DNA from 3 places in the Bradyrhizobium daqingense genome. Region 2 is predicted to be linked to each of the others. Evidence: predicted binding sites of a transcription regulator. Region 2 holds the regulator's gene; each other region holds the start of a gene.
The links. The regulator HrcA, encoded in region 2, represses chaperone genes, less so after heat shock. The targets are predictions, from matches to a motif close to GTTAGCACTCNCNNNNNGNGAGTGCTAAC.
Positions count from the first base shown of each region.

Region 1: the regulator HrcA is predicted to act here: its motif matches at 1,500-1,528, upstream of LPJ38_RS30310 (co-chaperone GroES).
Region 3: the regulator HrcA is predicted to act here: its motif matches at 1,325-1,353, upstream of LPJ38_RS10315 (co-chaperone GroES).

Region 1 covers NZ_CP088014.1:6,340,251-6,343,526, reverse strand. The annotation lists gene groL (chaperonin GroEL) at 1-1,096, opposite strand, end outside; gene LPJ38_RS30310 (co-chaperone GroES) at 1,143-1,457, opposite strand; gene LPJ38_RS30305 (usg protein) at 1,834-2,121, shown strand; gene LPJ38_RS30300 (O-linked N-acetylglucosamine transferase, SPINDLY family protein) at 2,126-3,276, opposite strand, start outside.
Region 2 covers NZ_CP088014.1:908,516-911,791, reverse strand. The annotation lists gene rph (ribonuclease PH) at 1-587, opposite strand, end outside; gene hrcA (heat-inducible transcriptional repressor HrcA) at 756-1,844, shown strand; gene grpE (nucleotide exchange factor GrpE) at 1,939-2,556, shown strand; gene pncA (bifunctional nicotinamidase/pyrazinamidase) at 2,705-3,276, opposite strand, start outside.
Region 3 covers NZ_CP088014.1:2,168,819-2,172,094, forward strand. The annotation lists gene groL (chaperonin GroEL) at 1-826, opposite strand, end outside; gene LPJ38_RS10315 (co-chaperone GroES) at 937-1,233, opposite strand; gene LPJ38_RS10320 (hypothetical protein) at 1,549-2,070, shown strand; gene LPJ38_RS10325 (protein phosphatase CheZ) at 2,232-3,017, opposite strand; gene LPJ38_RS10330 (hypothetical protein) at 3,079-3,276, opposite strand, start outside.

The DNA of each region.
Region 1 (3,276 bases), 2.6 Mb from region 2:
GGAGCTTCTCACGGTCGTAGTCCGAGGTGGTCTCCTCGATCTGCGCCTTGATCTGGGCCACGCGCGCCTCGATGTCGGCCTTCTTGCCGGCGCCGTTGACGATCGTGGTGTTCTCCTTGTCGATCATCACCTTCTTGGCGCGACCGAGCATGTTGAGCGTGACGTTCTCGAGCTTGATGCCGAGATCTTCCGAGATCGCCTGGCCGCCGGTCAGGATCGCGATGTCCTGCAGCATGGCCTTGCGGCGATCACCGAAGCCCGGAGCCTTGACGGCCGCGACCTTCAGGCCGCCGCGGAGGCGGTTCACGACCAGGGTCGCGAGCGCTTCACCTTCGACGTCCTCGGCGACGATGACCAGCGGCTTGCCGGTCTGCACCACGGCCTCGAGCAGCGGCAGCAGCTCGTTCAGCGAGGAGAGCTTCTTCTCGTTGATGAGGATGTAGGCGTCGTCCATCTCAACGCGCATCTTGTCGGCGTTGGTGACGAAGTAGGGCGAGATGTAGCCGCGGTCGAACTGCATGCCCTCGACGACGTCGAGCTCGGTCTCGAGCGACTTGGCTTCCTCGACGGTGATGACACCCTCGTTGCCGACCTTCTTCATGGCGTCGGAGAGGAACTTGCCGATCTCCTGGTCGCCGTTGGCCGAGATGGTGCCGACCTGGGCGATCTCGTCGTTCGAGGTGACCTTCTTGGAGTTCTTCTGGAGGTCCGCAACGACGGCCTCGACCGCGAGGTCGATACCGCGCTTGAGGTCCATCGGGTTCATGCCGGCAGCGACCGACTTGGCGCCTTCCTTCACGATCGCCTGGGCAAGCACGGTGGCGGTGGTGGTGCCGTCGCCGGCCGCGTCAGCGGACTTGGAGGCGACTTCGCGCACCATCTGCGCGCCCATGTTCTCGAACTTGTCGTCGAGTTCGATCTCCTTGGCGACGGTGACGCCGTCCTTGGTGATGCGGGGAGCGCCGAACGACTTGTCGAGCACGACGTTGCGGCCCTTCGGACCGAGCGTGACCTTCACCGCGTTGGCGAGAACATCGACGCCGCGCAGCATCTTGTCGCGCGCTTCAACCGAGAATTTGACTTCTTTGGCTGCCATCTGGAATTTTCCTTGAGATGTTTGACTGGAGGGAGGAGAGGGGCTCTTAAGCCGCCTTCTTCTTGGACTCGGTGACCTCGAGAACGCCCATCACGTCGCTCTCCTTCATGATCAGCAGGTCCTGGCCGTCGATCTTGACCTCGGTGCCGGACCACTTGCCGAACAGCACGCGGTCGCCGATCTTCAGGTCGATCGGGATCAGCTTGCCAGCTTCGTCGCGGCCACCGGGACCGACGGCGACGACTTCGCCCTGGGAGGGCTTTTCCTTGGCAGTGTCGGGAATGATGATGCCGCCAGCGGTCTTCTCTTCTGCGTCGATGCGCTTGACCACGACGCGGTCGTGAAGCGGACGGAATTTCATGCAGTCCTCCTAAGCATTTGCTCGGGTTGAGATTTCAAGATTGTTAGCAATCGATGCCCGTGAGTGCTAGCACGGGCGAGCCTGAAATAGGACAGGAATTTTGCGGGGGCAAGGGCTTCTAGCAGAAAAATCAGCACCCGGAAGCACGGACTGCCAGAATCTATTTCCTAGCGTTAACCGAGACCGCGCCCGTATTAGCACGGTGCTACATCTGCTGCTAACGCGTTGAATTTCAACAGCTTGTTAAACTTTTGGGCTTGAGATGGGTTGTCAGTTTGCGTCACATTTCTCTCATGTGAGCGCATCAGGACCGGGTGGCTCTTAGGGCACACCGACCAAGCCGCCCCTCGATGCGCTCCTGCAAAGGAGGTTTGGCATGGGACTGCGGAGTGGGGGCGTTTCCGAGGACTTCCGGAAACAGATGCTGGGTTACGGGCTGACGACGGCGCAAATCCTCTATCGCATGCCGGATCATCCCTCGCTGCTCCAGACCTACGTCTGGCAGAATTACGACATGTTTCCGAAATTTCCGGCGCTGAAGGATTTCCTGGCGTTCTGGCAGGAAAAGCTCGACGGTCCGCTCCATTCAGTCACTGTGGCGCATTCCAAGCTGATCAAGCCGACCGAGCTGCGCGCTGTGGACGGCGTGTTCCGGCTGCATTGAGCGATCAGGCCCCGCGGTCGCAGTAGCGCTTCCACATCGCGCGGTATGCGGCATCCGCCCCGCGCGCATATGAGAAGGCGTTGCCGGCAGCCGAGGCGTTGATCCGTCCGGGCAAGTCGCGGCGCAATCTGTCGAGGTCGGCGATCCCGGCTGCACGGGTTGCCGCGATCTCGACATAGGCCTCCTCGCTGTCGGCGACCCAGTCCGGCAGGCCGAGTGCGGTGAGGATGGCGCCGGCGGCGCGGCTGGGCAGACTGCTTCCGAGCTTCGCCACCACTGGCACGCCCATCTGCAGGGCTTCCCATGTGCTGACGCCGCCATTCTGCGGGAACGGGTCGAGGCAGATATCGACGCGATTGAACGAAGCCAGATGCTCGCTTCGCAAAGTGGCTCCGAGCAGATCGACGCGTTCGGCCGGCAATCGGCAAGCGGCAAACCGCGCCAGCAGATTGCCGCGGACCAGCTGATCGTCAAGCGCAACATCCTTGATCAGGAGTCGTGAGCCCGGCACCCGCTCGAGAATCCTGGACCAGACGTCCACGGCCTCGTCCGAGATCTTGCTGATGCGGTTGAAGACGCCGAACGTGACGAAGCCGTTCGACATCGCCGGCGCCGGTGTCCGCGCAATCCCGTCGGGCAGAGGCGCCAGCGTCACGAAGCACGGCAGGTCGACGATGGTTTCCGCAAACAAATGCCGGACCGCGGACGGAATGGCGACGGGATCCGAGAACAGATAATCGATCGTCGGCAGCCCGGTGCCGGTGCCATGGCCCCAGCCGTGCACCTGAATCGGCGCCGGCTTGCGCGCAAACACGCCGAGGCGGTTTCCTCTGGTGTGGCCGGACAGATCGATCAGGATGTCGACGCCATCGGCGCGGATCTCGGCCGCGAGACGATCGTCGGTCCATTGCGAAGCGTCACGCCAGCGATCGGCGATTTTCTTGAACTCGCTCGTCGTCGCATCCATTTTCGACGAACAGGCGTAGCACACGATCTCGAACTGCGTCCGGTCATGGTGCTCCAGCACCGGCTTGAAGATGAACGCGGCTGAATGCGCGTTGAAATCCGACGAGACATAACCAAGCACCAGACGGCGGTCCGGCTCGCGGCTGTTGTCGTGAGGCGCCGACGATTCGGAGGCGATCTTCGAACCGA
Region 2 (3,276 bases):
CGGCCGTCGCCGGTCATGACGAAATTGGCATCGGTCTCGGCTTCCGAATCCTCGGCATAGTCGAGATCGAGCACCGGCGTGCCGTTGTAGATGCCGCAGGAGATCGCGGCGACGTTGTCGCGCATCACGTTGGCCTTGACCATGTTGCGCGCCTTCATCCAGCCGATGCAATCCGCAAGCGCGACCCAGGCACCGGTGATCGAGGCCGTGCGCGTGCCGCCGTCGGCCTGAAGGACGTCGCAATCGACCGTGATCTGGCGCTCGCCCAGCGCTTCGAGATCGACGATGGTGCGCAGCGAGCGGCCGATCAGGCGCTGGATCTCGACGGTGCGGCCGCTCTGCTTGCCGGCCGAGGCTTCGCGGCGGGTCCGCTCGGAGGTGGCGCGCGGCAGCATGCCGTATTCGGCGGTGACCCAGCCGCGGCCTTGGCCCTTCAGCCACGGCGGCAGGCGGTCTTCCAGCGTGGCGGTGACCAGCACGTGGGTGTCGCCGAATTTCACGAGGCAGGAGCCTTCCGCATATTTGACGACACCGCGCTCCAGCGTCACGGGGCGCAATTCGTCGGGCGCACGGCGGCTTGGCCGCATGGGAAATCCTCCAAAACTCGCAGGGGTAGGGCTGTTCGCGGTGCTTGTAGGGGGGGTGAGGGTGGGCGGCAAGGTTTTTTCACCCCCGATGGCGGCCCCGCCAACGCCACGCTTGTCAGATGCGTCCGGGATGGACAAATTATGAGTATCTGAGAGGAGTTACCGTCTGTGGCCCATCACGATCCGATCAATCTGATCGCGCCGCGCGCAGGCCTTGCCCAGCTCAACGAGCGTTCCCGCGACATCTTTCGTCAAATTGTCGAAAGCTATCTCGCGACCGGTGAGCCCGTGGGCTCACGCAACATTTCCCGCCTGATCGCCATGCCGCTGTCGCCGGCCTCGGTCCGTAACGTCATGGCCGATTTGGAACAGCTCGGCCTGATCTATGCGCCCCATACCTCCGCCGGCCGGCTGCCGACGGAACTCGGCTTACGCTTCTTCGTCGACGCCCTGATGCAGGTCGGCGACCTCAATGAGGCCGAGCGCGCTTCGATCCAGAGCCAGCTCTCCTCCGTCGGCGAGGCGCAGTCGGTCGAGGCGGCGCTGGACCAGGCCCTGATGCGGCTGTCGGGCCTGACCCGCGCCGCCGCGGTCGTGCTGACGCCGAAATCCAATGCGCGGCTGAAGCACATCGAGTTCGTGCGGCTGGAACCGGAAAAGGCGCTGGTGATCCTGGTCGGCGAGGATGGCCAGGTCGAAAATCGCGTGCTGACGCTGCCGCCCGGAGTTCCCTCCTCGGCCATCACCGAGGCCGGCAATTTCCTCAATGCGCGCATCCGCGGCCGCACGCTGGCCGAGGCACGGCTCGAGCTCGAGACCGCGCTTGCCGAGGCCCGTGCCGAGCTCGACCAGTTGACGCAGAAGGTGATCTCGGCCGGTATCGCAAGCTGGTCCGGCGGCGAGAACGAGGACCGCCAGCTCATCGTGCGCGGCCACGCCAATCTGCTGGAAGATCTGCACGCGCTGGAGGATCTGGAGCGCGTGCGCCTGTTGTTCGACGATCTCGAGACCAAGCGCGGCGTCATCGACCTGCTCGGCCGGGCCGAGACCGCCGAAGGCGTGCGCATCTTCATCGGCTCGGAGAACAAGCTGTTTTCCCTGTCGGGCTCCTCGACCATCATCTCGCCCTATCGGGATGCCGCCGGTCACATCGTCGGCGTCCTGGGCGTGATCGGCCCGACGCGGCTGAATTATGCCCGTGTGATCCCGACCGTGGACTACGCGGCCCGCATCGTCAGCCGCCTTCTGGGGGGCTGACCGGCGTTTCCGCCGATCACGGGCGCTTGATTTTCGCAAGGTAAGGCACGATATCCGGGCCAACATCCCTGAAACGAGTTCGAGATTAGAGCCGATGACCGAGCAAGACCGGCAACCCCAAGACACGACTGCAGCGACCGGCGAGCCCGTGGTGTCGAAACCCTACATCATGCCCGATGATCCGGAGCCGGGTTCGGTCGAAACGCTGCAGAAGGAAGCCGCTGAAGCGCGCGACCGCATGCTGCGGACGCTGGCCGAGATGGAGAATCTGCGCAAGCGCACCACCAAGGAAGTCGCCGACGCCCGCCTCTACGGCATCACCGGCTTTGCCCGTGACGTGCTCGACATCGCCGATAATCTCCAGCGGGCGCTCGATGCCGTACCGGCCGAGACGCGTGCTGCGGCCGATCCCGGCCTCATCTCGCTGATCGAAGGCGTCGAGCTCACCGAGCGTTCGCTGCTCAATGCGCTGGAAAAGCACGGCGTGAAGAAATTCGATCCGCAGGGACAGAAGTTCGATCCGAATTTCCAGCAGGCGATGTTCGAGGTGCCCGATGCGTCGGTGCCGTCGGGCACCGTGGTGCAGGTGGTGCAGGCCGGCTACACCATCGGCGAGCGCGTGCTGCGTCCCGCGCTGGTCGGTGTCGCCAAGGGCGGCGCCAAGCCCGCGCCTGCAGCCAACAACAACGAATCGAGCGGCGCGCCGAACTGAGTCTCAGACCCTCATGGTGAGGAGCCGCGCCTTTGCGCGGCGTCTCGAACCATGCAGGCCAAGATGTAACGGCGGGGCCTTCATCCTTCGAGACGCGCGCGAAGTCGCGCGCTCCTCAGGATGAGGGTTTGGCGGTTGAGCGTGCCGCCTAAGCGCTCACGGCGATATCACCCGACTGAATCCGCTTCACGCCGGCCTTGGCCATATCGGCCCAGGCCTTTGCCAGCGAGCCCTGCGTGTCGATGCCGCGGCAGGCGTCCTCCACCACATAGACCTCGAAGCCCGCCTTGCGCGCGTCGAGCGCCGTCCAGGCCACGCAGAAATCCGTCGCCAGCCCTGCGACGAAGACGCGCTTGATCTTGCGCCCCTTTAGATAGCCGGCAAGGCCCGTCGAGGTCTTGCCGTCGGCTTCGAGGAAGGCCGAGTAGCTGTCGACGTTCTTGTGAAAGCCCTTGCGGATGATGAGCTCGGCATGCGGGATCGCAAGGTCCTTCGACAGCGCGGCGCCCTCGGTGCCTTGCACGCAATGGTCCGGCCACAGCACCTGCTTGCCGTAGGGAAGATCGACGGTCTCGAACGGTTTCTTGCCGGAATGCGTTGACGCAAACGAGACGTGGCCGGGCGTGTGCCAGTCCTGCGTCAGCACCACGTTGGCGAACGCTTTCGCGATCTTGTTGATGACGGGCACCACCTGCTCGCCGTCCTTCACCGCGAGGCTCC
Region 3 (3,276 bases), 1.3 Mb from region 2:
CGGCCGCGACCTTGAGGCCGCCACGCAGGCGGTTGACGACCAGCGTGGCCAGCGCCTCGCCTTCGACGTCCTCGGCGATGATGACGAGCGGCTTGCCCGACTGCACCACGGCTTCGAGCACCGGCAACATGGCCTGCAGGCCCGAGAGCTTCTTCTCGTGCAGGAGGATGTAGGCGTCCTCCAGCTCGGCGGTCATCTTCTCGGCGTTGGTGACGAAGTAGGGCGACAGATAGCCGCGGTCGAACTTCATGCCCTCGACGATGTCGACCTCGGTGTCGAGCGACTTGTTCTCCTCGACGGTAATGACGCCCTCGTTGCCGACCTTCTGCATCGCCTGGGCGATCATCTTGCCGATGGCGGCATCGCCGTTGGCCGAGATGGTGCCGACCTGGGCGACCTCGGAGGAGGCGGCGACCGGCTTGGCGCGCTTCTCGATGTCCTTGATCACGGCCGCAACCGCGCTGTCGATGCCGCGCTTGAGATCCATCGGGTTCATGCCGGCGGCAACCGCCTTGGCGCCTTCGCGCACGATGGCCTGGGCCAGCACGGTCGCGGTGGTGGTGCCGTCGCCGGCGAGGTCGTTGGTCTTGGAGGCGACCTCACGCACCATCTGGGCGCCCATGTTCTCGAACTTGTCCTCGAGCTCGATCTCCTTGGCGACGGTGACGCCGTCCTTGGTGATGCGGGGCGCGCCGAAGCTCTTCTCGATGACGACGTTGCGGCCCTTGGGGCCGAGCGTCACCTTGACGGCGTTGGCGAGAATGTCGACGCCGCGCAGCATGCGATCGCGCGCGTCTCCGGAAAACTTGACGTCTTTGGCAGCCATTTCTGCAATCCCTCGTGTTTCGTGATGTGTCTTGCCGCTGGTTCGGAACGATGGATGCCCGGATCGTCCGATCCGGGCATGACATTCAGCGGCTGTTCAGGCGGACGGCCTTAGGCCAGAACGCCCATGATGTCCGACTCCTTCATGATCAGGAGCTCTTCATTGTCGATCTTGACCTCGGTGCCCGACCACTTGCCGAACAGCACGCGGTCGCCGACCTTGAGGTCGATCGGGATCAGCTTGCCGGTCTCGTCGCGGCCGCCGGGGCCGACGGCGACGATTTCGCCCTGGGACGGCTTTTCCTTGGCGGTGTCGGGAATGATGATGCCGCCCTTGGTCTTTTCCTCGGCGTCGATACGTTTGACCACGACACGGTCATGCAGCGGACGAAATTTGGATTTAGCCATGACGTTTCCCTTTGGAGGCTCGCTTCGGAAGTAGTGGAAGTGGGTGGGGCGGCGCTTCCGTCCAACCTCTCCCCGAGGACCGAACGGCGCGCTTAGCAATCGGGCTTTCCGAGTGCTAATAGTGCGCCCGGAAATATGGCTTGGCCGCGATCCTGTCAAGCAAAGGTGGTTAAGCGATTGTTGAGGCGGATATAGGATGGTGGCATCGGAAACTCGTTCGGGGCATCGGCGTATCAAAGGACGTCATTGCTCCGGCATCGATTTTGCGCTTGGCTGCGGGAGGGGTGCGGCCGTGGTCTTGTTGGGGGGAATGCCATGATCAGTTCAGCTCGCGCGCGCACGGTGGCCAATCTTGCCGCCGCCTCCTGTCTGGCGCTGCTGCTGGGCGCCTGCGGTGGCGGCTTCAGCCTGCCGTCCTTGACGTCCTCTCCGCCGCCGCCCGCGGCCGAACCGGGAGTTGCTCCCGAAATGCCCGCAACGATCCGCGCCGACGAGATCGTCGGCCGCTGGGGTCTCGCCTCGTTCCAGAACCCGGCCGATCGCGCCCGTACCGAAGCGGCGGCCAGGGCCCAGTGCAGGAATCCCTATGTGATCACCGCCGGTTCCTCCGGCGGCGTGATCATGCATCTGGCCGACCAGGCGACGCCGCAGGAGCTGCGGCTGAAGGGCTCGCCCAGCGGCAAGAACTACATTGGGCCCGCTGGTCCCACCCCCGGCGACCAGGACCGCGAGATCGTCTCCTTCGACGGCCGCGTGCTGATCACCCGCTTCATCGACAAGGACGCCGCGGTCCGTTACGGCAACATGGTCTACGTCCGCTGCGCGCCTCGGGCGTGATAATCGTTTCCGTCATTCCGGGGCGCGCGAAGCGCGAACCCGGAATCTCGAGATTCCGGGTTCGGTCCTGCGGACCGCCCCGGAATGACAGAGTGAGATAAATCCCCAAAACAAAAACGCCGGCCCGGGGCCGGCGTTTTGCTTTTCCGTATGCTCTCCGCTCAGTCGAACAGCGCGTCGATGTCGTCCTGCGAGGCATGGCCGACGTCGCCGGCAAGCTTCGGGCCGTTGAGAAGCTTCTCTTCTTCGGTGCGGTTGTCGACATGCGCATGTGCGGGCACATGGGCCTTGATCGCGTCGACGCCGCCCCAGATCTCCATCATCGCATTGATGTGCTGCTCGATGAACTTCATCGTGCCCATGACCTTGCTGATGCGCTGGCCGGTCAGGTCCTGGAAGTTGCAGGCTTCGAAGATCGAGATGACGCGCTCCTGGATATCGTCGGCGAGCCGCTTCTGCTGATCGGCCGATTGCACCTTGGACATCGCGCTGGCCGCCTGGTCGATCGATTCGGCGGCTTCGAGAATCTGCTGGGTCGCCTGCTCGGTGCCGCCGACGACCGCGCCGAGCTCGCCATTGACCTTGGCCATCTCGCCGCCGTCGAAGCTCTTGCCGTGCAGCGTCGCGATCTCGCGCTTGGTGCGATCGATGGCGTCGTGGATGAGGTCGAGTTCGACCTTCAGCTTCTCGCACTGCTCGATCTGCGCACGATAGGTATCGAGCATGGTGCGGGCTTCGGCAAGCTCGTGTGCCGTGGAGGCGTCGATCGCCGCCATGGCAGCGCTGCCGGACAAGGGCACGGAGCCCTTCGCCATCTGTGCACGGATCGCACGCAGCTCGGCCATGATCTCGCTATGCATCGGAGTCGCCTCTTCGGTTACGTCGAGAATGGGCATCTCGCCACCGGCGATATCTTCGACACGGAAACGCTTGCGGTGAACAGCCATCAGAAAACTCCCCCCACCTCACTCACGCGTCTTTGTAGGCAGAAGCGATTTAACACGAAGTTCACAGCCGGAACTGTTGTGCTTGCGTCGCGCGACGCTGCGCAAAGAAGCGATTAACCATGGCCGTGCGGCGTTCACCGAAAATAAACGCTGATCGCCGAATTGGCCCGCGCCCGACGACGTGGTGAATCAAAACGGCTGATACGTTTACCAAACAAAACGGCTTTTGCCTTTTATTGACCACGTCGCGGCGGTCGAT